3 regions of the Paenibacillus sp. Aloe-11 genome follow, and region 3 is predicted to be linked to each of the others. Evidence: riboswitches for the same ligand, from Rfam matches in the RefSeq annotation. Region 3 holds a riboswitch; each other region holds the start of a gene.

Region 1 (7,917 bases), on a different contig from region 3:
AGACGGATGATGCCCACATCAAACAGCATGCCAGTCTTCAGGGCATCTACGCCAAGGTCTGATCCTACAGCCTCGATTTGCTCCGCTGCCGCCTCTTGTTGCAGTGGATATACTCCGTGAACCCCCAAGGTGTTCTGTACGGTAACTGCCGTAATCGCCGACATGCCGTATACGCCAAGCTCCTGGAAGGTTTTGAGATCGGCCTGAATTCCGGCCCCGCCACCGCTGTCCGAACCGGCAATCGTCAGTGCTCTAGCTACACGAACGTCTGTCATCGCGTACCACCTGCTGTGGTTGTTCCAGCTTCACGAATCGATACATGCCCCTCCAGCGAGCCCGTATGCAGCTTGGCAAGCTCATCGAGAAAGGCAATCTGGAAGCTGCCGGGTCCCTGATCTGCTGTACGCGCGGCGGCTCGGGAAGCGGCTGCACCGTAAAATGCCAAGCCTGCTGTTCCTGCGAGCAGCAAATTAGGCTCAACGGCGGCAAAAGCGCCCAACACAGAGGTCAGCAGGCAGCCTGCTCCGGTTACCTTCGTAAGCAGCGCGTCTCCGCCGTTAATCACTCGTACTTCGACCCCATCGGTGATGACGTCCTCTTTTCCAGTGATGACAACGATGGTATTGAGCGCCCGCGCAGCTCGAACTGCCAGCTCGACATGACTGCTGCTCGGGCTGCCACCAGCATCGACGCCTTTAATCTCGCGGGCTTCTCCGATAAGATGGGCGACTTCGGCCGCATTGCCCCGCACCATTGAGATGTTGACTTCACTCAGGATTCGCAGTGCCGATTCGGTTCTAAAGCGAGTCGCTCCCGCACCGACCGGATCGAGCAGAACCGGAACGCCATGTGCATTCGCCGATTGTCCGGCAATGATCATGGCATCGATCAGCTCGCGGTTCAGCGTACCGATGTTTAAGACGACGGCACCTGCTATTTTGGCCATATCCGCAACTTCCTCGGGGGCATAAGCCATCACCGGGGAAGCTCCCAGCGCATATAGGCCGTTGGCTGTAAAGTTGGTGACCACCACATTGGTCATATTGTGAACGAGGGGGTTGCTGCTGTGTACCTTTGTCAGAAGCTCCGAACAATCCTTTTCCCATTTCAGCATATCGATGATCCTCTCTCATATATTAGATTTTCAATTTGCGACAAGGCTTGTAGACCGATGTAAAAGGGGTCTGGATCGGCCATTCTTCCTGCTTATAAGCCATATCCCAGAACATATATTCCAGCTGGCAGCTTAGCATAAAATGCTCAATCATCCGTTCCCGTTCGGCAGCCGTTGCACTTTCCGCCCAAGCATCCACACGGGCTTGATATTTGGCGGTTACATCTTCAACCTGGTTTCCATAGAAACAAATCCATTCATAGAAAGGGTGGGACTCGTCGGGCTTTACCTCATCCAGCAGCCTGCGACCAATCTCCAGATACGTCCATGGACACGGCAGCAGCACGGCCATGAGCTCGCCCAGACTGCCTTCATGTGCGACCGTCAGCATGTGACGGATATAATGATGAGCCGACGGAGCGAGCGGATACCCCTGCAACTCTTCATAGGTCACACCTGCGACAGCACAGAAATTTTGATGGGGATGAACCTCGCTGCGGAGGATAAAAGAGATCTGTTCATTAAATACAGCCATGTCCTCCCGGCTCGTGCATTTGGAGATCGCGATGCCGTATATCCGTATGTAGGCGTTCAAATATTCAAAGTCCTGTTTTACATAGTGAATCAGCTGTTCCCTTGTCAAACTCCCTTTAGCAATACCTCTCACAAAGGGATGCTCAAAAATCGCTTGAAAAATGCTATCCGCCTGCCGACGGAGCTCTTGTGTAAAGCTCATTTCCCCACCTCCACCAAAATGAAGAGCAGGAAGTCCCGTAAGAATACAGTTCCGGAACAACGCTAAAAAGCCGCCCCGAAAACTGGAGCGGCTTCATCATAGGTCCATGCGCAAAAAGCAAGGGACCTTATATACGAAGGCTCCACTTTCCTACGCTAGTACGAACTAGATCAGGTTCAAAGGGTCCAAGATACGTTCTTGTCTCAGCCATAAGCGGCTCCCCTAGTGGACTTCCTATTCTTTTGACTATTACTGTACATTCGTTCATACATTATGTCAAACCGTTATCCATTCGTTCTGAGGCTGTTTGTGCTTGACCTGGTTACATCAATAGCGAAATCAGCACAGGAAGTGTAACGAGAGATATGACAGCACTGATGACAAAGGAGGAGGCTGTTTCTGATTCCAGACTTTCAAAACGGGTAGCGATCATAGCAGCGACTGCTGAACCCGGGAAGGAAACGAGCAGAACCGCCTTAACGGTATCGGCAGACGACAGACCGCACAGATAGGCAATCAGCAGCATTAATAAAGGCTGCACGATGGTTTTTAACAGTGCGATGGCAAAGGCACTTACGCTAAAACTAATGTTGCGTACGCCAATGGTCACACCGACCGCGAATAAGGCAGCCCCGGACGTAATGTCTCCGATTTGATTAAGCGATTTGCTTAACAAATCTGGTGATTGGAAGCCAAATAAGGTCAAAATCACACCAACCAGCGGCACCAACGCCAGCGGTTCCTTTAAGCCGTGAAGAATGGAGTCCCAGATCAGCCTTCCGAGGGGACCATTCCGTTCCTTGTCTGAATTCCGGCTGGCTACGGTAGCTATAATGGTAGCCGCCGGGTCAAGGACGGCATTGACTACGATTCCGGTAAGTGCAATCGGAATGGCCACGGCTGAGGAGCCGTAGATGGCTCCGAGCACGGGAATACCCATAAAAGCAAAGGTCGGCTGTGCCGAGTTCAAAGCGAACATGGCGGCATCCTTCATCGACTGCTTCCTCGCAAAGCGGGACAGCAGAAGGAGAGCGACAAAAAAGCCGACAATGCCAATGAACAGAGCCAGCAGAAATGTCCATTGCTCAATGAGCGCTCTTCTGTTCGTTGTTGTAATGCCGATGAATAGATGCGCAGGCAGCGCAAATCTGGTAACGAGCGCATTCAGGGCTTTGGAGGAAGAGGCATCGAAGCTTTTGTTATGCCCCGCTAACCATCCCAAAATAATAACGAAAAAAATCGGCACCAAAATATAAAGGATATGTCCGACACTCATAGTTCGATTCTCCTTGCTTGAACTGACGTATCCTGCCTGTCTGAACAGGCATTCCCGTCCCTAATTGAAGCATTAGTGAGGGTGATGGATTGCACTTTCCACGGCTTTGACCTTCACATATTCCGGTTTCCACATCGCATCCCGAATGGCTTGCTCAACATTTGAAATGTGTGCCTGAGCTACCTGATCCTGAATCGCGGCCTTCGCCACCGCCACCGCCACCGCGAACGAGACATCACGTAATTTTCGGATATGGGGCAGCAGCGCACCGCCAGGTTCATTCGAATCTACGCCATTGGCAACGGCTTCTGCTGCGGCTGAAAACATGGCAGGGGTGATCCTTTTAGCTTTGACCACAATCGCGCCCAGGCCAAGTCCCGGGAAAACAAAGGCATTGTTCGCCTGTCCAATCTCAAATTTCGTACCGTTATAGGTGACGGGCTCAAAGGGACTTCCGGTAGCGATCAATGCTTGGCCGTCGGTCCACCGTATCAAATCCTCGGGTACCGCTTCGGCAAGGTTTGTAGGATTGGACATGGGCATGATGATCGGGCGTTCTACATGCTCGGCCATTTCCTTAATAATCTCTTCTGAAAAGGCACCCGCTACACCAGACGTTCCGATCAATAGAGTAGGCTTCACCTGACGGATAACCTCAAGCAGCGGTATTTTTCCGTCATCAGACCGTGTCCATGAGCTGACTTCTTCTTTTTTACGTACATACGGCTTCTGATAATCCAGGACATCTTCCATATCGTCCGTTAACAGCCCGCGGTAATCAAAAGCCCAAAATGGCTTGAATGAATCCTCCTCCGAAAGGCCATCCGCGATCATGGCTCCCCGAATTTGGTCAGCGTTGCCGATTCCTGCTGCTCCCGGACCGAAGACAAGTACTTTTTGCTCACGCAGCGGAATCTTGGTGACACCTACCGCCGAAAGAATCGCAGCCAGGGTTACCGCTCCTGTGCCTTGAATGTCATCGTTAAAGGTGAGAATGCTTTGACCGTATTTGCCTATAATATGGCGTGCGTTCACGCTGCCTACATCTTCCCAATGCAGAAGCGCCTTCGGAAATTGTGTTAACGTTTTGTGGATAAAAGTATCAATAAACTGGTTGTAGGCTTCTCCGCGAACCCGCTTATGGCGGTTTCCGATGTACAGCGGATCATTCAGCAGCTTTTCATTATTCGTGCCCACATCCAGTACAATCGGCAGTACCCGCCCGGGATGAATGCCTGCCGCAGCTGTGTACACAGCAAGCTTGCCAATAGCGATGTTAATTCCCCCGACACCCCAGTCACCGATGCCCAAAATACTTTCGGAATCCGTTACGACGATCAGATCCACATCTTCTCCGTTCAAACCGGAATTATAAAACGCTTGTCCAATGCCGTTCGGGTCATCTATCGACAAATATACGCCTCCGGGACGGTTGTACTCGTGACTATATTCTTGAATGGCGGTTCCTACCGTAGGTGTGTAGACCACAGGCAGCATTTCACTCAAATGGTCGGTTAGCAGGCGATAGTAGAGTACGACATTTCGATTGTGAAGGTCATTGAGCGAAGCATTTTTACGCAGCATGGTGGGCTGTGCCAAAAACTGCTGATACGCCCGTACGCTCTGTTTTTCCAGTGAAAGGACGGTTGGAGGAAGGATTCCTTCCAGCCCCAGCTCTTTGCGTTCTTCTTCTGTAAAAGCGACACCTTTGTTCAAAAGGGGGTTCGCTAGCACATCCTTCCCCCGTAATGAAGTGGATAATGAGCCGTCCCGATTGACATAAAATGCTTCCATCAAACACCCTTCTTTCTCTTCGTATTAATAATTGTTCATTAGGGTTATTCATGACGAAAAATGTCATGCTGCCCATAGTATGGACGTGCCAAATTGTTTTATTCGTCTATTGTTATATGACAAAATAACCATAAATTTTTCTGTAATTGATTACAAAGAACCAATTATTAATTTTGAAAAAATACGATGATTTCATTGTTTTTGGTTCTTATGAATCAGGTCTTAATACTCTATTTTTACAAAATATAAAAATCATTTCTATTCCCCTTATATCCTTATGTATCACGGCATGTCAGGTATTTTATGAAGAAATTATGAAGGATTTGCACGTCGATTTAACGCCTCTAAGCAAACATTTTTAATTCTTTTTCAACAAAATAGAACTATTCGGAGGAAAAGGAGAGGTTTGTGTGGGGCCTATAGCCATTTTTAGCGATCATTACAGGGCTATTGATTATCCCAATGTGATTCATTTTTACCAATCTATACAATGCAGGGACCCTGAGGCAGCTTCAGTCTATGCAGACGCATGTTGTTGCCTGATCGATTACAGGGAACCGGAGGAAGCTGTGCGGATAGCCAATCAAATTCGGAGTCAATTTCCGCAAATGCCACTGCTAGTGTTAACGGATGTAACAGCTCCATTCAGTGATCAGCATATGGTGGAGATCACCGGAATAGGCCGTTTACGCTTGCTATTTTGGCAAGCCAATGACAACGAGAAAGTGCTGTCAGAAATACAAAGCTTGCTCTACCCTGAGTATTCAGCCAAAGGTCAACATATTGCCTTCATTCTGTCTGTATATAACGAGGAGCAACGTTTTGTACACGTCGAGGCATTTGCCAAACGCCTGCAAACTTTTATTCGCAGCCATCTTGTAGAAGGCTCCATTTATCTCATTGATGATGGCAGCCACGATAGCACGAATACCTTGATTAGAGCGCTGAAGGCAACAACGGACTTGTCCGTCAACCGGATTAATCAGAATCTTAGTCCTTTGCTTCAAACCAGGGAGTTGGGGCGCAATACCCGTAAGGCAGGAACGTATCTGGAAGGAATGCGAACCATCGGTGCGGATTACTACGTATTTGTGGACGCGGACGACTCCTTTTTTATTGAGGATATTGCCAGAATGATTAACGTGGTTCGACAGGGCTACTACGATGTCGTGATTGGAACCAAGGATATGACAGCCGAAAATCGCTCTTTATTACGATCTATCGTCAGCTTCGGCAAACGCCTGGTTTCCCGCCCGTTTTTACCGACAGGTGTGGTGGATTCCCAAACAGGGCTTAAAGTCATGAGCTCTATGGCAGTGAAGCGGATGTTTCCGCATTTGAAGGAGCAGCTCGGACTGGCGCTGGATTTGGAAATGATGTTTATCGCCAAGCGACTCCAGCTTCGTGTGTTGCAACTACCCGTCAAATGTATTGACCGGGACGGGTCGCACATTGATGTCTTCAAGGATTCCATTCGTTTTCTACGTTCCATTATTGATATTTGGCGGCTGGATCGGCGGGTGAGATAACAACGTGAACAACCGCTTGCGTCCGTTGATGTTTCCTTTATTTAATGTACTGCTGAACGGATTTAATTTTTTCTTCCACATTGCAGCGAGCTGGTATCTTACCGGACAAGCTTATGGTCAGGCGAACGCGCTGCTGGCCCTCTTTGCACTGTTGTCCGTTTTGGGCTTATCGATTCAGCTATTAACCGCCAAGCTGGTCTCCAAGGGAGACCACAAGCTTCCGCTACGCAGTCTACCGCTGGGTTCTCTCTTGCTAAAAGCTCCTTTGTTACTCACTGTGCTTGCCATAGTCATTCTGGTGGTCTTTCATCCGTTGCTGCGCTCGCTATTAGGCGTCGAATCCGGCCCGTTGTTCATGCTGTATGGCTTGGTAGGGCTGCATATTCTCGTGAGCTCGTGCCGCGGAGATTTGCAGGGCAGGGAACGCATGCTGGCGCTCAATGTGAACTACTACATTGAGGTTTTAGGGAAGCTGGGCCTGTTTTTTGTTTTGGCCGCATTGGGATTAAAGCTGGAAGCCCTGCTGCTGGCAAGCTGTGGGGGAATGTTGCTGTCGCTGCTTCACGGCTGGATCGTTTCGGCTCGAGGCTTATCTTTATTTAGTAATAGTGGAGAACGTGTGCCTTCCGGGCTATGGAAATCACTAGGTCAGGATTTCACGGATAGTCTCATAACGAACTTATTTATTTTGTTCTGCATCTCCATTGACATGTTGTATGTGCAGCATTATTTCCCGGAACAGGCCAGCAGTTATGCCATTGCGCTGAAGTACAGCCAATTAGTCTATTACGTTTCGTATAGTCTGATCGCTGCATTTATTCCTAAGCTCGGTGCGCATGGTCATGACCGTCAAGCCTTGGGGAAGCTGATCGCCGTTTATGGTGGATTAATGGCTGTGGCAGCCATCTGTGTGTATGTAGGTACGACCTTTGTGTTCCCATCATCGATTCCTGTATTGTTCGGATCTTCCTATCAGTCGGCAGAAGCTTTTATTCCATGGGGAGGATGGGTGTACTGGCTGTTCTCCATCGTACTGTTCTTTGTTCATATGCATGTATTGGTGGGCAGACGCAAATCTATGTTCAGCTTGATTGCAGGAGCGGCGGCTTTACTGGCAGCCTTTCATATGGCCCACAACAAGCCTTCCGACTTTTTACTATCTGAGCTGGTGGTGTATGGCGCCATGTCTCTTTACTTTGTGGTAGATGCCTATTTCTATTTGTTCAAAATAAAGATAAGGGGAGATTCACCTCATGAATACAATACATGAACAGGACGGCAAAACCGTAGTTCTATTGCTATCCTGGCGTGACATTCGTTCACCTAAAAGTGGAGGAGCAGAAGTTTTCACCCATGAGATGCTAAAACGCTCACAGCAAGGCCGCTTTCATTTCATTCATTTTTCGCCCCAATTTGAGGGATTGCCTGAGCATGAAATCATAGACGGAATTACGTATATCCGAAAAGG
Region 2 (7,917 bases), on a different contig from region 3:
TACATAATCAAGCGCTTGCTCCGGGCCCAGACCAGAGGTTTCACCAACAGTCATTAAGGGATAACGCATCAACACTTTTTCATTCAGCATGCGCAGAAGATCATGCACCTGCTCCAGATTGGAAAAAAGCTGATAGGCTCGCACCCATGTTCTTTTATCGGGATTATCAGCATCCGGCAGTCCTTCAGCTTTGACAATATGGGCAATGGCGTCAAAACGGAAACCATCGATCCCCTTTTTTAGCCACCATTCCACCATACGATAGAGCTCGCCTACCATCTCTTCATTTTCCCAGTTTAAGTCCGGCTGGTGCTCGGAGTACAAATGCATGTAATATTCGTCTGTAAGCTTGTCATATTTCCACACAGAACCGGAAAAATACGATTCCCAGTTGTTCGGATATCCGCCATTTTTGCCTGTTCGCCATATGTAGTAATCCCGCTTCGGATTATCCTTGGATGAGCGTGATTCCGTAAACCACGGATGCTCATCTGATGTGTGGTTTAATACCAGATCCATCATGATTTTGATGCCTCGTTCATGCGCCTTGTGCAGGAGTTCATCAAAGTCATCCATCGTTCCGAACTCATCCATAATGGCATAGTAATCACTAATATCGTAGCCGTTATCATGATTAGGCGATTTGTACACTGGGCAAATCCAGATCACATCAATACCCAACTCACACAGATAATCCAGTCTGGACTGGATACCCTGCAAATCTCCTTTTCCGTCTCCATCAGAATCCTGAAAGCTGATGGGATATATCTGATATACCACAGCTTCCTTCCACCATATTTTTTTAAGCATGTTTCCCTCCTGTAGCTTCTCTGTACATCCAATAGCTTATGCTGTTAACATATACGCAATACCTGCTGGCGAACCGTTATTTAGAGGAATAGGATCAGTGAGGCCATTCTTAAATCAAAGGAGGAATTCATGTGAGACATCGATCCAAGGAGCCCAGAGATCTGATTGTAGAGTCTGCTGTAATCCCGCCAAATATCCATGTGGATGTGGAGTCAGCCACCGAAGGGGGAACCCGCCGCCTGATGCTTAGCGATAACCCGGAGACACTGACCCACGTGACTGTACCTACCGAGCAAGCCACCCTGTGGCATGATGTGGTTCGTACCACAACCCGAACGGTCAAGCACCGCATTTTCGGGTGGCACTACAACAAAATCGGAGGCCCCGTTAAGCTGGGCATTACGGTGGAGAACAAAAATCATGCTATGCTGGAAGTACGTCATATGGAACGTGCTCTTGAGATTGCGCCTGAGGATGGCAACTGGATTATAGATGTCGGGCAATCCATTGCCAAAAGCTGTTTGGCGGGTACGATGAAACGTCGGAAGCCCGTTGACCGTCATAAATTCGGCAGAGGCACCGCCCTGTTGGAGGAATTCGAGCTGCCTGAAGGATCGCTGGCCGGATTCACCTATGACTTCACGGTGGAATATGGCGAAGGCCACGGTACGCTGGACTACGTCATTCGCACCGTGATCAGCAAGGACACACGGGTCGACCTGCGCCAGATTCATACGGATGCGCTTCCGCCCGTACCTCCACCGCAGGCGCATCCACGGGGGGCATGGTCCTTTTCCGAAACGAATGCGCGGATGCCAGCGTACGTGGTAGGGCAAAGCGCCAATTATCGGGCGTGTGCCACTAAAAAACTGAACGGCGAGACTCCTGCCGATCTGCTGTTTACCGGGGCACGCAGCGAGTTGGGCCCTGCGCTGGACAACCGCGGACAATTCGGCACCATATACAATGCGACCATTCCCATCGTTAATAACAGTGACAAGATACGTACCGTGCGGATTTATGCGAATCCACGCGGGGGTGCATTCGCCGGGTCTGTACGCATAGACAATCGCGTATATGGTATTCCTCTGCTGCAAGATAATACCAAGGTATGCCGATTGGCTGATATCAGCGTTCCGCCCGGCAGGTCCAGCTATGCTCTCAGCTTCATGGTCGCAGGCAGTGCAACTACGCCGCTAGGTCTGTACGTTATCACGCTATAATCGTAATCATGGTTCTATAGTAGCAAATAACCCGGTGATCCTTGAGGATTACCGGGTTTCCTGATTACACTACTCTACTAAGCACAAAATCGGCGGGCGGTCGGGGCTCCGGCTTGCCAAACAAATAACCCTGAGCCAGAGACACACCGGCTTCACGACAAAATTCAAAATCCTCCATCCGCTCAACGCCTTCAGCCAGCACCTTGCCGCCAAAGCGAGAAGCTGATTCCACGATCCCCGTAACTTGTCGCTGCTGATCACTGTTGCGATGACAGCCATCAATTAAACTTCGATCAATTTTGACATAATCCGGCTGGAGGCAATTCATAAGCTCTGTCGTAGAATAACCTGCCCCCACATCGTCCAGTGCCACTGAAACTCCTCGTGTACGATATTGTTCAAAAATTTGATGCAAAACATTCAGGTCGTCAATTTCTTCCGTCTCTACGACCTCAAACACAAAATCCTCCGTATTCATGGACAACCGATCAATCGTCTCAAAGGTATGATTCAAGCAATAGGCTGGATTATAGATGGTTGAAGGGAGAAAGTTAATAAACCGTTTAATCCCCGCAGGGAGACATGCTGCACTTTTTTCAATAGCGGAAATACGAGCCAAGCGATCCAAATGAGCATGCAAGCCGGCTTCACGGGCAATTTCAAACAGTCGAAAAGGCTGAAAGGGCCGCTCCGAATGTGACGGACGCAGCAAAAACTCAAACCCGATAATGTTCAGGTTGTGGTCAACAATAGGCTGCATGTGGCTTGAAAAGCTTTTGTCCCTAATGATACTCATCATATCCGCGTGTTGAATTCTGGCTTGCAATTGGCTAAATAGAAGCCAGTCCTCATATCCTTCCACATGATTCAGTCCGATCGCCACAGCCTCCATATGTAGGAGCCATTCCTGGGGAAGACGAGCCAGTCCGTTAACCAGCTGCTTCAGCTCTGAATGGCTGTCATACTTAAACACTATTCCGTCCTCGCAGCATTGTTGCGGTAGTATACCCAAGCCATCTAATGCCAGATTAAGCGACACCCTGGGGTGCCTGATCTTCAGCAATCCTTGATCTCTAATAGGTAATATGATGCTGCAACTGCTGCATGTCATAATGGTCCTCCCTGGGAACAATTTTCCGGTTTTTTCACCATTATATCACAAATAACTAGAACAAAAGTACTATAAAATCAAGAAAAACAAGGTCTACACCAGTCGAAACTTAGGACTTAAGTGTATATCCGACAAAAAACAAAGTCTTTTGCACCAATTTTCAATTTCAATATTATTTTTCATAAAAGGCAAAAAAAAACAGCAAGTCTCCTGAATAGAGACTTGCTGCTTAGCTCTGATTAAATCTGGAACTGGAAAGGCAAACTTACTTGGAAGCCTTGGGCTTGGTTGTTTTAGCTGGTTTAGCAGCTGCAGGCTTGGTTGTTTTAACAGCCGGCTTCGCCGTTGCTTTCGCAGGGACTGCAGCTTCCTTTGCAGGAGTATTGGCTGTATTAGGCTTCGCGCCAGCTTTTAAGCTGTATTTGGCAAAACCGTCTGCCGCGCTGTCCAAGTAAGCAATTTGCTGATTTCCAGCCAGCACATCCTTGGCATCAGGAGAGGACTCGAAGGTAACCTTAGCCTGACCAAAAGGAGCAATAGACCAGTTGCCATCCGCTGACGGATTAATCGTTCCGTTCGTACGGATATAATCAATAATGACTTGACGGTTTTCATCCGGCGCTGCCATCACAATGCGCTTGCCATCCGGATTCGCCAGTTTGGACGAGGACGCACGGTAGTTATTGGTCGCTACGATAAATTTCTGTGCAGGATCAATTGCCTTCCCATTGTATTGCAAATCCTTGATACGATGAGCCGAAGAATCAATCATGTTTCCCTTGGCATCATAGCGTGCAGGCTGAGTTACATCGATTTGGTAAGTCACACCGTCAATGACATCAAAATTGTAGGTTGGGAAATCTTTATTGATCAGTGCTTGTTCCTCTGTTTTGCTTGGATCGATGCGGTTGAACTGACCCGCAGACCACTCCAGCCATTCCTGGATTTCAGCACCGGTTACTTCTACAGCATGAACCGTGTTCGGGTATACATACAGATCGGATACGTTTTTAATCGCAATCGTACCTTGCGGAATGTTCGTGTAATACTCGGCACCGTTGCGACCACCGGCCTTGAATGGAGCGCCAGCCGACAATACGGGAAGATTTTCGTATTCGGTCCCTTTCAGATGGTTTTGTACGTACCATTTTTGTGCATTCGTCACAATCTGAATAGATGGGTCATCCTGAACCAATGCAAAATAACTGGTAATCGGTGCGGTTGTGGTTCCAACCGGTTGACGAACATAATCCAGCGTTCCTTTATGCTCTTCCTTGACCGCATCTACCAGTTTAAACTCAGGGTTCGTCTTCACAGCCTGAGTTTGGGTATTCACAACTGGACGCACTTCTGACTGAGAATTAGTCACGCTCCACACATCTTTTTTCTTTTCCAGACTCAGGTCAATAATACCCAGTTCCTTGCCCCAAGAGGAAGCTTCTACAGCCGGTACGCCATTAATGGTTCCTTTATCCAGATCTACACCGCTCATTCCTTTAAAATCAGGGCCGGGGAAAGATTTATGAGCATGCCCAAACAGAATAGCGTTGATTCCGTCCACCTGGCTCAAATATTTAACGGCATTCTCCATCATTGGTGTTTGCGGCACATCCTCATAACCCGTGTGTGCAAGTACGACAATAATGTCGGCACCTTCCAACTTCATTTGAGGAATGAACTTTTTCGCCGTTTCCACAATATCCTTCGTAACGACCTTACCCTGCAAATTGGCTTTATCCCACTGCATAATTTGAGGAGTTACCAGACCGATTACACCCACTCTGAGCGTGTGCTCTTGGCCCTTCTCGTCCGTTACCGTTTTATTGAGAATCTGATAAGGGGTGAAATAATTTTTAGTACCCTGGCCCCCGTTGTCATAGTAAACGTTCGCATTTACGTAAGGGAATTCGGCTCCCTTAAGCGATTTCTCCAAAAAGTCGAGACCATAGTTAAATTCGTGGTTGCCCACAGTAGCCGCATCATAGCCCATCAAGTTCATCATCTTGTAGACCGGATGGACACCGCCTTCTTGCAAAAAGGTTTTGTTTCTGGCCATATAATCGCCTAATGGATTGCCCTGCAACAAATCACCGTTATCGAACAGCATGCTGTTTCTTGTTTCACTACGCGCCTGCTGGATCAGTCCGGCAGTGTTAATCAAGCCATATTCGTTGGTTTCCTTATCTGCATAATAATCGTAGTTCATCAACGTCGTGTGAATATCCGTTGTTTCCATGATCCGCAAATTCACTGTGGCGCTGTCCCGAGAATCGGTGGCAGCCCAGGACGGAGCAGCTGTAAACACCAGCATGCTGCAAGCTACAACCGCTGCTGTAAACCCTTTAAACCAATTTTTACGAAATAACAAAATATACCCCTCCTTATTAAGGTGTATGGCTCATATACATACTTTTGCACATATATGTAAGTTTCGAACCCACCATTCCTATTTTAATCCAACGCCAGACAAAAGAGTAGTCATTTGACCAAAGTTATTTATAAAAAAATAATTAATTTTCTCGCAAATGAACCGTCATCTCTTCCTCCATGCTGGACAGCTCCGCCTTCAAGGCATATAATCGTCGTAGTAAACCCGAATAAACAAACCCATTAAACCATACAATGCCAGGGGTGCTGGAATCGGCCGGCTGAGAGTGTGTCCCAAGACACTGACCCTTACAACCTGATCTGGGTAATGCCAGCGTAGGAATGCTTAAGCTAAGATGTGCCTTTTTTTACATAGGTCCATCCCTTACTTTGGTATATACAAGCGCAAGCGTCCCGGAACCTCGGGGCGCTTTTTTTGTTGAGGATTAAGTTGTTGGAAAGAGAGAGTCCGGCAGATGTTATTTTTATGAAATGGGAACATAGGCTGTCTGATTCGACGGATGACGGGTAATTAAAAGGAGAGAACACAACGATGAAGCGCATGAAAATGTTAAGCCTGGGACTGATTAGTCTGTGGCTCATGGCCCTGACACTGACCGCCTGCGGCGGAGGCTCCCCCTCTACAACCCAGGAGGCGGCACCTGCTACCAACGCTCCAGCTTCCACTCCGGCAAAGGGGCTTAAGGATGTTAAAGTTGTACTTGACTGGACACCAAATACGAATCATACAGGACTCTATGTCGCCAAGGATAAAGGATTTTACGAAAAAGCGGGCTTGAATGTCCAAATTGTCCAACCTGGTTCAGGCGGAGCCGATCAAATGGTTGCTTCGAATGCGGCACCTTTTGGGATCAGCTATCAAGAGGGCGTCACTCAGGCTCGTACGCAAGGCGTACCACTCGTATCTATCGCTGCGGTTATTCAGCATAATACCTCAGGCTTCGCAGCCCCGGTAGACCGCGGCATTAAAAGCCCCAAAGATTTTGAAGGAAAGAAATACGGCGGCTGGGGTTCACCCGTAGAAGAAGCGGTCATGAAATCCATCATGGATTCAGACAAGGCCGATGTGAGCAAAGTGAAGATTATGAATATGGGCAATGCCGACTATTTTACAGCCGTGAAGCGGGATATCGACTTTGCCTGGATTTTCTACGCATGGACCGGGATCGAGGCTCAACTTCGAGGTGAGCCCCTGGATATGCTGTATGTAAAAGATTATTCCAAAAGCCTTGATTACTATACGCCTGTGATTGTGAGCAATGAACAGACGATTAAGAATGATCCAGAGCTGGTCAAAGCGTTCATGGACGCCACCGCCCAAGGCTATGAATACACCATTGCTCATCCTGAAGAATCCGCGGATATCCTAAGCAAAGCCGTACCGGAGCTGGACAAAAAGCTGGTACTGGCCAGCCAAAAATGGCTAAGCCCGCGTTATCAGGATGATGCTGCGCAATGGGGTGTGCAAAAAGCAGAGGTATGGCAAAACTATTCAGACTGGATGTACGAACGCAAGCTGCTCAGCAAGCCTTTGGAAGTCGACAAAGCCTTCACAAACGACTTTTTGCCAAAGCGTTGATCTTGTAAATCGAACTTGAAGTAGCCTTTGTGCCACTACGCAGTCGGATGGTGCTTCCCATCGCCACCGCCCCCGGATTTCTCGAATAAAGCCTCAGCAGGGTAGAAATCTGGGGAGGTGATGCTTCCGAAGCGAGCTTTCCTACGGAAAGCTTTTAAAGCGACCGCTTCGCTTGTACAGCACCATTCCGCCCACTTCGTTCTCGTTCCACTTGGTTTATTCTTAAGTTCATCTTATCTAAGCGCCAAGTAGGAGCGCTTGTATGTTAAAATGCCTCACAACCTAGCTTTAAAAATAGGGTGCTTTTAAGGCGGGCAACAGATATCGTAAGATCAAATGAAACGCGAAGCGGTCTTAAACCACCCTATTTTCTCTAAAACACTTCACATAAAGGACAGGTGAATTCGCATGGCTAACACTTTGCTCAGTATTCAAGTGATTCCTAAAACTCCTAATAACGAGGACTCTTATCCTTATGTAGATAAGGCGATTGAGGTCATTCAACGTTCCGGTGTCAAGCATCAGGTGAATCCATTGGAGACGACCATGGAGGGTGAACTGGACGAGTTGCTGAACGTGGTTAAAGAAATGCACGTGGCATTGACGGAAGCCGGCAGCCCCAGCATCATTTCACAGATCAAAATCGCACATAACCCACAGGGCATCAGCATGAACAAGCTGACCGAAAAATATCGCCCATGAACCCAAAAGGCAAGAACGCATCCTGGTGGAAAAGCGTATGGCCGCCCCTTGTGGCGGTCCTCTTCTTTTTGGCAGCCTGGCAGGGGGCAGTTTCCTATTTGCAG
Region 3 (7,917 bases):
GTGTATGACCGTTTCCGAGTTAATGGCTTCTAATCGTCGCTGGGCAGCCACTGCTTTGGGGTATCTCTCCGCGGCGTCGCTCTCCTGAAAAAGCTGCTGACGCTGCAAGTTGCTCCATTCCACGTAATCCCGGTCAACGATACTCACCGTCCCTACCCCTGCACGGACAAGCGTTTCCGCAATACCTGTACCAAGCGCTCCGACGCCTACGATCAGTACATGAGAAGAAGCCAGCCGGCGTTGCCCTTCTATCCCAAAGGGAGCGAATCTTTCCTGTCTGGAATAGCGGTCACTTGCTTGTACTCCTGCACCGGATTTTTCAGTTTCCATCATGCCTGAACCATGCCTTCTGTTGGGCTGCTTGCTGAAGCATAACGTTGTACGGGAATCAGCCCCGCCTCAAAACCATATCTGCCCGCACGAACAGCCAGCTTCATGGCCTCTGCCATTTTCACAGGGTCCTTCGCTCCCGAGACGGCTGTGTTCAACAGAACAGCATCTGCTCCCAACTGCATCGCCATTGCCGCGTCACCGGGCGAGCGAATACCTGCATCGACAATGACCGGGATCTCTGCTTGTTCAATAATTAACTCCAATGCAAACGGATTGAGCAGACCGCGTCCTGTACCAATCGGTGAAGCTCCAGGCATAATGGCATGCACGCCAAGCTCTTGCAGCCTCTTGGCCAGAATGACATCATCCGATATGTAGGGCAGCACGATAAAGCCTTCATCCAGCAGCTTTTCGCTTGCTTTCAGCGTTTCAAAGGGATCAGGCAATAACGTCTTGCCATCGCCAATGACCTCCACCTTAATCATATCGCACAGACCTGAGGCTCTTGCCAGTTTTGCAATACGAACAGCCTCCTCCGCTGTCGTCGCCCCTGCCGTATTGGGAAGAAGTGTATACTTGCTCAAATCCAGCGTATCCAGAAAATGTTGCTTATCCCGTTCCTCCAAATTTAATCTTCGCACGGCAAAGGTCAATATTTCGCTTTCAGCAGCCTCAACAGCTTGGGATTGGATACTTAGGTCAGAAAATTTCCCTGTTCCCAACAACAACCTTGATGTAAAAGATGCTTTTCCAATAGTTAACATAATCAACCGCCTCCCACAAAATGTACAATTTCCAGGTTGTCTCCGTCCTTTAGTACCGCTTCCTCATGTTCCTCACGGGTCAATATGTGACGATTCAGCTCCACTACAACGGTTTTCACCTTTAAATCAAGCTCATGCAGCAATTGTTCCACATGAGTGATCCGGTTAGAAAAGTTCATGCTCTGCCCGTTAATCGTCAGCTTCATAAGCTTTCCTCCTTGATACGTGCAGAAGAAAATTTGCTTATTCCAAGTTCAGCCGCATTAGCCCCTTTAAGCAGAGCAGCCATCGCACGTCCGGTAGCATCACTCAACAGGACACCGTTGCGATAATGCCCGACTGCAGCATATACCCCTTCCACACCGGGAACAGCCCCTATGAAAGGACGTCCCGCTGCCGCCTGCGGACGCAAGCCTGCCCAAGTGCGTACAAAAGAAGCTTCACGTACGCGCGGCAGCCATGCAGAAGCACGTGCCAGTAGCCCCTCCAAACCTGCAACAGTCACTTCTGTGTCATCGTGATGCGGAAGGCTCGTTGCCCCTATCCAAAGCTCGTTCTTCTGCTTAGGCACAAGGTAAACATCATCGGCATAAATGGTATATTCCAAAGGGTGATCCTTTAAGGAGACGGCAACTGCTTCACCCTTGACCGGATAAAGCGGGTAATGAAAGCCCACTTGCTCTAGCAAATTCATGCTCTCCAAGCCTCCGGCAATAATGACCTGGTTGCAGGAAACAAAGCCGCTATCTGTCACTACACCGCAAACCCGGCCATTCTGTACGACCAACTGCTCTGCATGGGTACCGGACCATATTGTTGCACCCAACACTGTAGCTGCTCCCGTATAAGCACGGCACAGCTGTACGGGGAAGAGTTGTGTCTCCTTCGATCGATATATAGCTCCAATCGCTTGACGATCTATGCCCGAAATCCGCTTGGTCAATTCCCCGGCATCCCACCACTCAGGCTGAGTATCCTCGCGCGTATTCGCAGCTTTCCAGCGTCTTTCACCCTCAGCTTCCGAACGGAAAGGAGTTACAAAACCTTCTGTACGAAATTCTACCGAAACACCAGACAACCGCTCCAGCTCACGAACTAGCTCAGGGAATGCATCCCGACTTGTGCGAGCAAATTGTTCAAACTCAGGGTCGGCGAACTCTTCACTCTCCGCCGCAAGCATTCCGACCGCTGCCCCCGAGGCTCCCTCACCCGGCATCATTCGCTCCAGGATAATCGTACTGCGCCCTTCCCTGGCCACATGATAAGCAATGGAACTGCCGATCACACCTCCACCTATGACCAAGCATTCAGCATGTCCTATAACTGTAGCCTCTGTGTGTATCTTTAGCATGTGTTATATCTCCTCTCCACTGACCATACTGCTTTCGAATTACTTCTACTCTCGTTCCCTGCTACAGATTGCGGACTACCTGATCTACCAATTGTCTATATTCCATCGCAGCCGCGATGGGCGACTCAGCTTCCCATATGCCGGACATCACTGCAATTCCGCTTGCTCCAGCATGATAAAGCTCCGGAATATGATGCGGTTGTATGCCGCCAAGTGCAATCACTGGAATGTTAGATAAGCTGCATATACGCTCAAGCTGAGCTATCCCCCGCGGCACAACACCGGGCTTACAGCGGGTTACATATACATGACCATAGAGTACATAGTCTGCTCCAGCCTGTTCGGCCATTTGCGCCTCTTCCAAGGAATGAACAGACACGCCACAGCGTGTTCCCTTTGGAAGCAGGCTTTTCACATCCCTGACAGGCAAGCCGTTAGCCGGTAGCTGGACAGCTCCAGCCAAGGTAAGTAAAGCTACATCTACACGGTCATTGACTGCAATTTGCTGGAGAGGAACTCCCTGCTCCACCATGCTGCGGATCAAAGCCAGCAATTCTGAGGCACCCTTCTGCTTCAGGCGTGCATGCACATAATGAACATACGGATAAATAGCAGCCGCCACTTGGGGTACATCTGCATGGTAGCCACTTTCCATCGTAATCACGTGTAATTCGATCTCGTTTTCACCTCACATTGAACTAAGAATATGAACTATTGATATAAAATAATCGTATAAGCTGAACCTATATCGTTGCAGCTCCATATCGCGAAATAACATACGGAGCCGGCCACATGTACCAGCAATAATGAAAGGAGAACATATGTGAATCCGTATACGGAAGTTCGACAGGCAAAGCCAAACGAAACGCAAAAAAACCACTTCCCAGAGGAAGTGGTTTCACGAACGTCCAATAATCGAACGGACAATCAAATCCGTATACGTATATCGTCCCACGCACAAACAAAAGTAATGATGCGGTTACCTTGCTTGTACGGCGCTCACTTCCCTACGCTGGCATAACCCAGATCAGGTGCAAAGGGTCCGAAATCCATTTATTCCGTCTCAGCCGCATGGGCGGCTCCCCTAGTGTGACTATTATATTGTATCAGCTACAAATAGCTTAGCATATTTTTCTAATTCTGCAACCCCCACTTTTTGTGAAGCATAACAGAACTGAATTTTTTGATTTTAGTTGACTTTACTTGACCACTCTTCCACATTCCACGTTTTGGTTACCCAATCCTCGTAAAAATCCGGTTCGTGAGATACAAGCAATATAGTCCCTTTATATTCCTTCAGGGCACGTTTGAGCTCGTCCTTTGCTTTAACATCCAAGTGATTGGTAGGCTCGTCAAACAGAACCCAGTTGCTTTCCCGCATTAACAATTTGCACAGACGTACTTTAGCCTGCTCACCACCACTAAGCGCAGACAGAGGACGTGTGATATGCTCATTTTTCAATCCGCAACGGGCCAAATGCGCTCTTACTTCATGCTGGTTCAAATGCGGGAACTCATTCCACACATCGTCAATCGGTGTGATTTTGCCCGCCTTTACTTCCTGCTCAAAATAAGCCGGCTGCAAGAAATCGCCTTGATAGGTTTTTCCGCTGATTGGCGGTATTTTTCCCAGAATGGTTTTGAGCAATGTTGATTTACCGACACCGTTGCAGCCTACAATTGCTATTTTTTCGCCACGTTCAATCGTCATGGACATTTTAGGCAACAGGGCATGAGTATAGCCAATTTCAAAATCAATTCCCTCAAATACCGTTTTCCCGCTCGCACGTGCTTCTTTAAATTGAAAGGTTGGCTTGGCAGCTTCTTCGGGCTTATCAATACGTTCGATCCGATCAAGCTGCTTTTCACGGCTCTTCGCCCGGCCTGATGTGGATGCACGCGCCTTGTTGCGCTGAATAAAGTCTTCCTGTTTCTTAATATATTCCTGTTGCTTCTCATAAGCATCAATATGCTGCGCTTTGTTCAGATCCGCCATCTCAAGGAACTTTTCATAATTTGCTGAATAGCGGGTCATCTTGGCAAATTCAAGGTGATAAATAACATTAACGACCTGGTTCATGAACTCCGTATCATGCGAAATAAGAATAAATGCATAAGGATAATCCTTCAAATAACGTGTAAGCCATTCGATATGCTCAACATCCAAATAGTTGGTTGGCTCATCCAGCAGGAGGACGTTTGGCTTTTCCAACAGCAGCTTGGCCAGAAGCACCTTAGTCCGTTGTCCACCGCTAAGCGCGGATACATCCCGATCCAGTCCGATGGCCGAGAGACCCAGCCCGTTCGCCATTTCTTCAACCTTCACATCAATGAGGTAAAAATCCCCCATATCCAGCTGCTCCTGAATTTCACCCATCTGTTCCAGCAGCACTTCCAGCTCTTCGGGAGAAGCATCCCCCATTTTATCCGTAATCTGCATCAATTCCTTTTCCAATTCCAGCAAAGGAAGAAAAGCATCCTTCAATACATCACGTACTGTTTTGCCCGGTGTCAGCTTGGTGTGCTGATCCAGATAACCGTAACGTACACGTGGAGTCCATTCCACTTTACCCTCATCCTTAAGCAATTTCCCGGTCAAAATGTTCATGAGTGTCGATTTACCGACACCGTTAGCTCCTACCAAACCTACACGTTCCCCCGCAAGCAACCGAAAGGAAACATTTTTAAATAATGCGCGGTCCCCAAAGTTGTGGGATACATTTTCTACAGTCAATAAACTCATACGCTGTTTTTGGCTCCTTATTGTCATCGGCGATGCCGACTGTCATTATTTCATATATCATTTGTTTTCTTTCAAAGCCTTATTGTAGCACATTCAGCAGCCTTATCGGAACATTGAAAATAACGAATTTTAAGGTTTTTAATGCGGACTTTCCTATAAAAAAAGAAAAACCACTCGTCAGAGTGATTATTGTAAGCCGTTATTACATTTAAACTCGAAGTACCCCGCAGCAGCAGCAGATTTTTCATCTGAAAAACGTTCTCTAGCCTGAAAGGGTGCTGGACAGGAATCTCTGTAAAAATATTTCATTCCGGTATCCGGTTCTAAGCCACCGATAATAGCTTGCTTTCTAACGACTCTTCCACCACCAAATCCATAGTTATTGTAAAATCTGTCACCGACCGGAATGCCTTGGATAAACGCCATCAACCCCACATCATCTATCGTGTTATACCACTCTTCTTGCGGAATAGTCGGCAGTGTAAACGTATAGGCTACGCCGTTGCGTGCTGCCTTTTGGTTATGGAGATTAATCAGGCGGGCCAGGTCTTCCTGAACACTATGAACGATGGTGGAACGTCGTACTTGCTCAAACGTTTCGGAATTATTCAGCAACGAAATGCTGGTTTGACCCTGAAGCTCCTTTTGAAAGCCTTCCACCCACCTGTGATTCTGCGAATCATACGCATGTACATAATTATCCAAAGTGAATCCCACACTATTACCCGCTGAATCAGCATAGGCAAAAGGCCTTTTTTCACTCCATTTGGGACCTATCGCAGATTGTCCATCTTCATCTGTATAGGTTTCTGAGGCAAACGTATAATAACCGTCATAATCCAAAATCACAATGGCGGGTATATAATCCAATAAAGCGCGTTGTGCTACTGTATCCCCATCAATACCTATGTTTAGAAAAAGGGTATGCAGGAACGTCTTTAGCGCTTCTTCCTTATCAACACGAAAAAACTTGTCCGATCCGTATCCAGCCTCCCGTTCCTGACGCTCATTTTGGGAGAGTACGACACCTGCATCCTGAACTGCGGTATGGAGAGCCGATGTATATTTCATTTCCAACTGCTGCACTTCACGCTGATTTTGTACCCGCAAATCATTCATTACACCAAAGGGCAAAAACAGCAGGATAAATATAACTGCAAAATCAGTAATCTTCATTCAGAACCAAACCTCCGTATGAAGCTGTAACTGCCGGCTTTCCGCTATCGCTCCCACCCAGAAGCCATGATTCGTATAAATCCGCAGGAGTCCGATTTGTGTTATGCACCCGCACTGTAAAATAATCCCCTGCCATCAAGGTATATCGACGTGTCTGGTCTGACTTTGGCTGCTGATTGTCAGGAAAAAGGACAGGCAAGATTTGCGCGTCGTAGTACCCATCATATACCGTTTCATAATTGCCCAGAAAACTATCCGGCTTCGAGGCATCTGCATATTCCGGTACATATTTTTTGTGCATATGCTCCAGATCAACTTCATACGTATTGCCTGTAAGCTCCAGTTCACGCATAAAATCGTTATACATCGTCGGTGTAATGTAGCCCTTGGTTCTTACCATATCTACAAAACGTACCGTTGAATGATAAACATTCAGCCCCGATATATCATCCTGCCGTTCAGCAGCTTGAGCTGCGGGTACGATGTACAAAAGCAATACAGCGAGCAGGGCCCCCAACAGCTTGGATATTGATTGAACCACTTCAGTCCTCCTCCAATTTCTCAAAGCATACAGATATGATCTCTCCATGCTGATTACGTTGTGGGTACATGGAATACAAAGAGGAAGCATTTAAAGCCGATACATCAGGCTCAAACGGTTCGGAATACACATCGTACTCCGTCCCGTCGACTTGAACCGAAATTCCATCCTGTAAATTCATGCGGATCGCCTGAATAACCTGAGTCCCTTGAATCCGTTCCGGCATGCCCGCCTCCGCAGTACGGGATATCCGCCCCTCGGAACGCTCCTCCTGCTGTGATCTTAATTCCAGTGCCATACTCATCTGACTGGACAAGTCTGCTGCTGCCGTACATGCGGTTATGAACAAAATAAGTGATACACCAAGCCGCAGCATGCTCGAAGCGTGATCAGACATGCACCCATCTCCCTACTCATTATGATCTCCACTGTAGCGTTTAGGATTGGGTAAATAGCAAGCCGCGTACAACATTCGATTTGTCTTTGACGATTTCGGCCTTGAATTTACCGCTTGGATTGACGTATTCGTTTTCTTTCTCATTCAGCGTATTCGCTATTTTTCCCGTCTTATCACTTCCACCGTTCACTGCACCATACTGTTCACTGTCCGGGCTAATGTTCAAAGCATTACCGTACCACTGCCCTGCCATATTTTTGCCGGTTTTAATCTGAATACCGAATTGGTCCTTGCCCTGAAACTTGCGTAGCGCATTAGTTACCTGAGATCCGCTAATCGTTGTACCGTCATATACTGTAAAAGAGGCTTGAGACAATTCCGTCTGAATATCAGCAAAATTATTTTGTGCCGTTTTGGTCGCCTCCTGAGCTGAAATAAACAGAATGACTACAATTGTAATGAGGGCGATAGTCAAAAATATACCGGCGGCTACCTTTAAGGCAGTTGATGCGTTATTCATTATTTTTCTCTCCTTAGTTTGTTATATCGTATGGGTAATCATAGAGCTTACTTACTGAATTTTTTGTATCTGCTCATAATAGCTATCCATTT

The links. Region 3 has a riboswitch for thiamine pyrophosphate ahead of WG8_RS12975 (thiamine phosphate synthase). Riboswitches for the same ligand answer to the same signal wherever they lie in the genome.
Region 1: it holds a riboswitch for thiamine pyrophosphate, as region 3 does, so the genes downstream of both, tenA (thiaminase II) here and WG8_RS12975 (thiamine phosphate synthase) in region 3, are expected to answer to the same signal.
Region 2: it holds a riboswitch for thiamine pyrophosphate, as region 3 does, so the genes downstream of both, WG8_RS02390 (ABC transporter substrate-binding protein) here and WG8_RS12975 (thiamine phosphate synthase) in region 3, are expected to answer to the same signal.

Annotation. Positions count from the first base shown of each region.
Region 1 covers NZ_JH601059.1:92,083-99,999, reverse strand. Annotated here, with positions in the region: gene thiD (bifunctional hydroxymethylpyrimidine kinase/phosphomethylpyrimidine kinase) at 1-275, opposite strand, end outside; gene thiM (hydroxyethylthiazole kinase) at 272-1,114, opposite strand; gene tenA (thiaminase II) at 1,137-1,850, opposite strand; TPP riboswitch at 1,981-2,084, opposite strand; gene WG8_RS18580 (AEC family transporter) at 2,173-3,126, opposite strand; gene WG8_RS18575 (NAD-dependent malic enzyme) at 3,199-4,920, opposite strand; gene WG8_RS18570 (glycosyltransferase) at 5,331-6,449, shown strand; gene WG8_RS18565 (hypothetical protein) at 6,454-7,719, shown strand; gene WG8_RS18560 (glycosyltransferase family 4 protein) at 7,703-7,917, shown strand, end outside.
Region 2 covers NZ_JH601043.1:48,807-56,723, reverse strand. Annotated here, with positions in the region: gene WG8_RS02410 (glycoside hydrolase family 13 protein) at 1-810, opposite strand, end outside; gene WG8_RS02405 (hypothetical protein) at 942-2,033, shown strand; gene WG8_RS02400 (EAL domain-containing protein) at 2,098-3,144, opposite strand; gene WG8_RS02395 (bifunctional 2',3'-cyclic-nucleotide 2'-phosphodiesterase/3'-nucleotidase) at 3,410-5,512, opposite strand; TPP riboswitch at 5,762-5,871, shown strand; gene WG8_RS02390 (ABC transporter substrate-binding protein) at 6,065-7,111, shown strand; gene WG8_RS02385 (thiamine-binding protein) at 7,520-7,813, shown strand; gene WG8_RS02380 (ABC transporter permease) at 7,810-7,917, shown strand, end outside.
Region 3 covers NZ_JH601055.1:20,881-28,797, forward strand. Annotated here, with positions in the region: gene WG8_RS12955 (ThiF family adenylyltransferase) at 1-333, opposite strand, end outside; gene WG8_RS12960 (thiazole synthase) at 330-1,097, opposite strand; gene thiS (sulfur carrier protein ThiS) at 1,100-1,303, opposite strand; gene thiO (glycine oxidase ThiO) at 1,300-2,448, opposite strand; gene WG8_RS12975 (thiamine phosphate synthase) at 2,510-3,103, opposite strand; TPP riboswitch at 3,436-3,544, opposite strand; gene WG8_RS12980 (ABC-F family ATP-binding cassette domain-containing protein) at 3,638-5,191, opposite strand; gene WG8_RS12985 (hypothetical protein) at 5,378-6,367, opposite strand; gene WG8_RS12990 (hypothetical protein) at 6,354-6,908, opposite strand; gene WG8_RS12995 (hypothetical protein) at 6,910-7,305, opposite strand; gene WG8_RS13000 (hypothetical protein) at 7,346-7,825, opposite strand; gene WG8_RS13005 (hypothetical protein) at 7,877-7,917, opposite strand, start outside.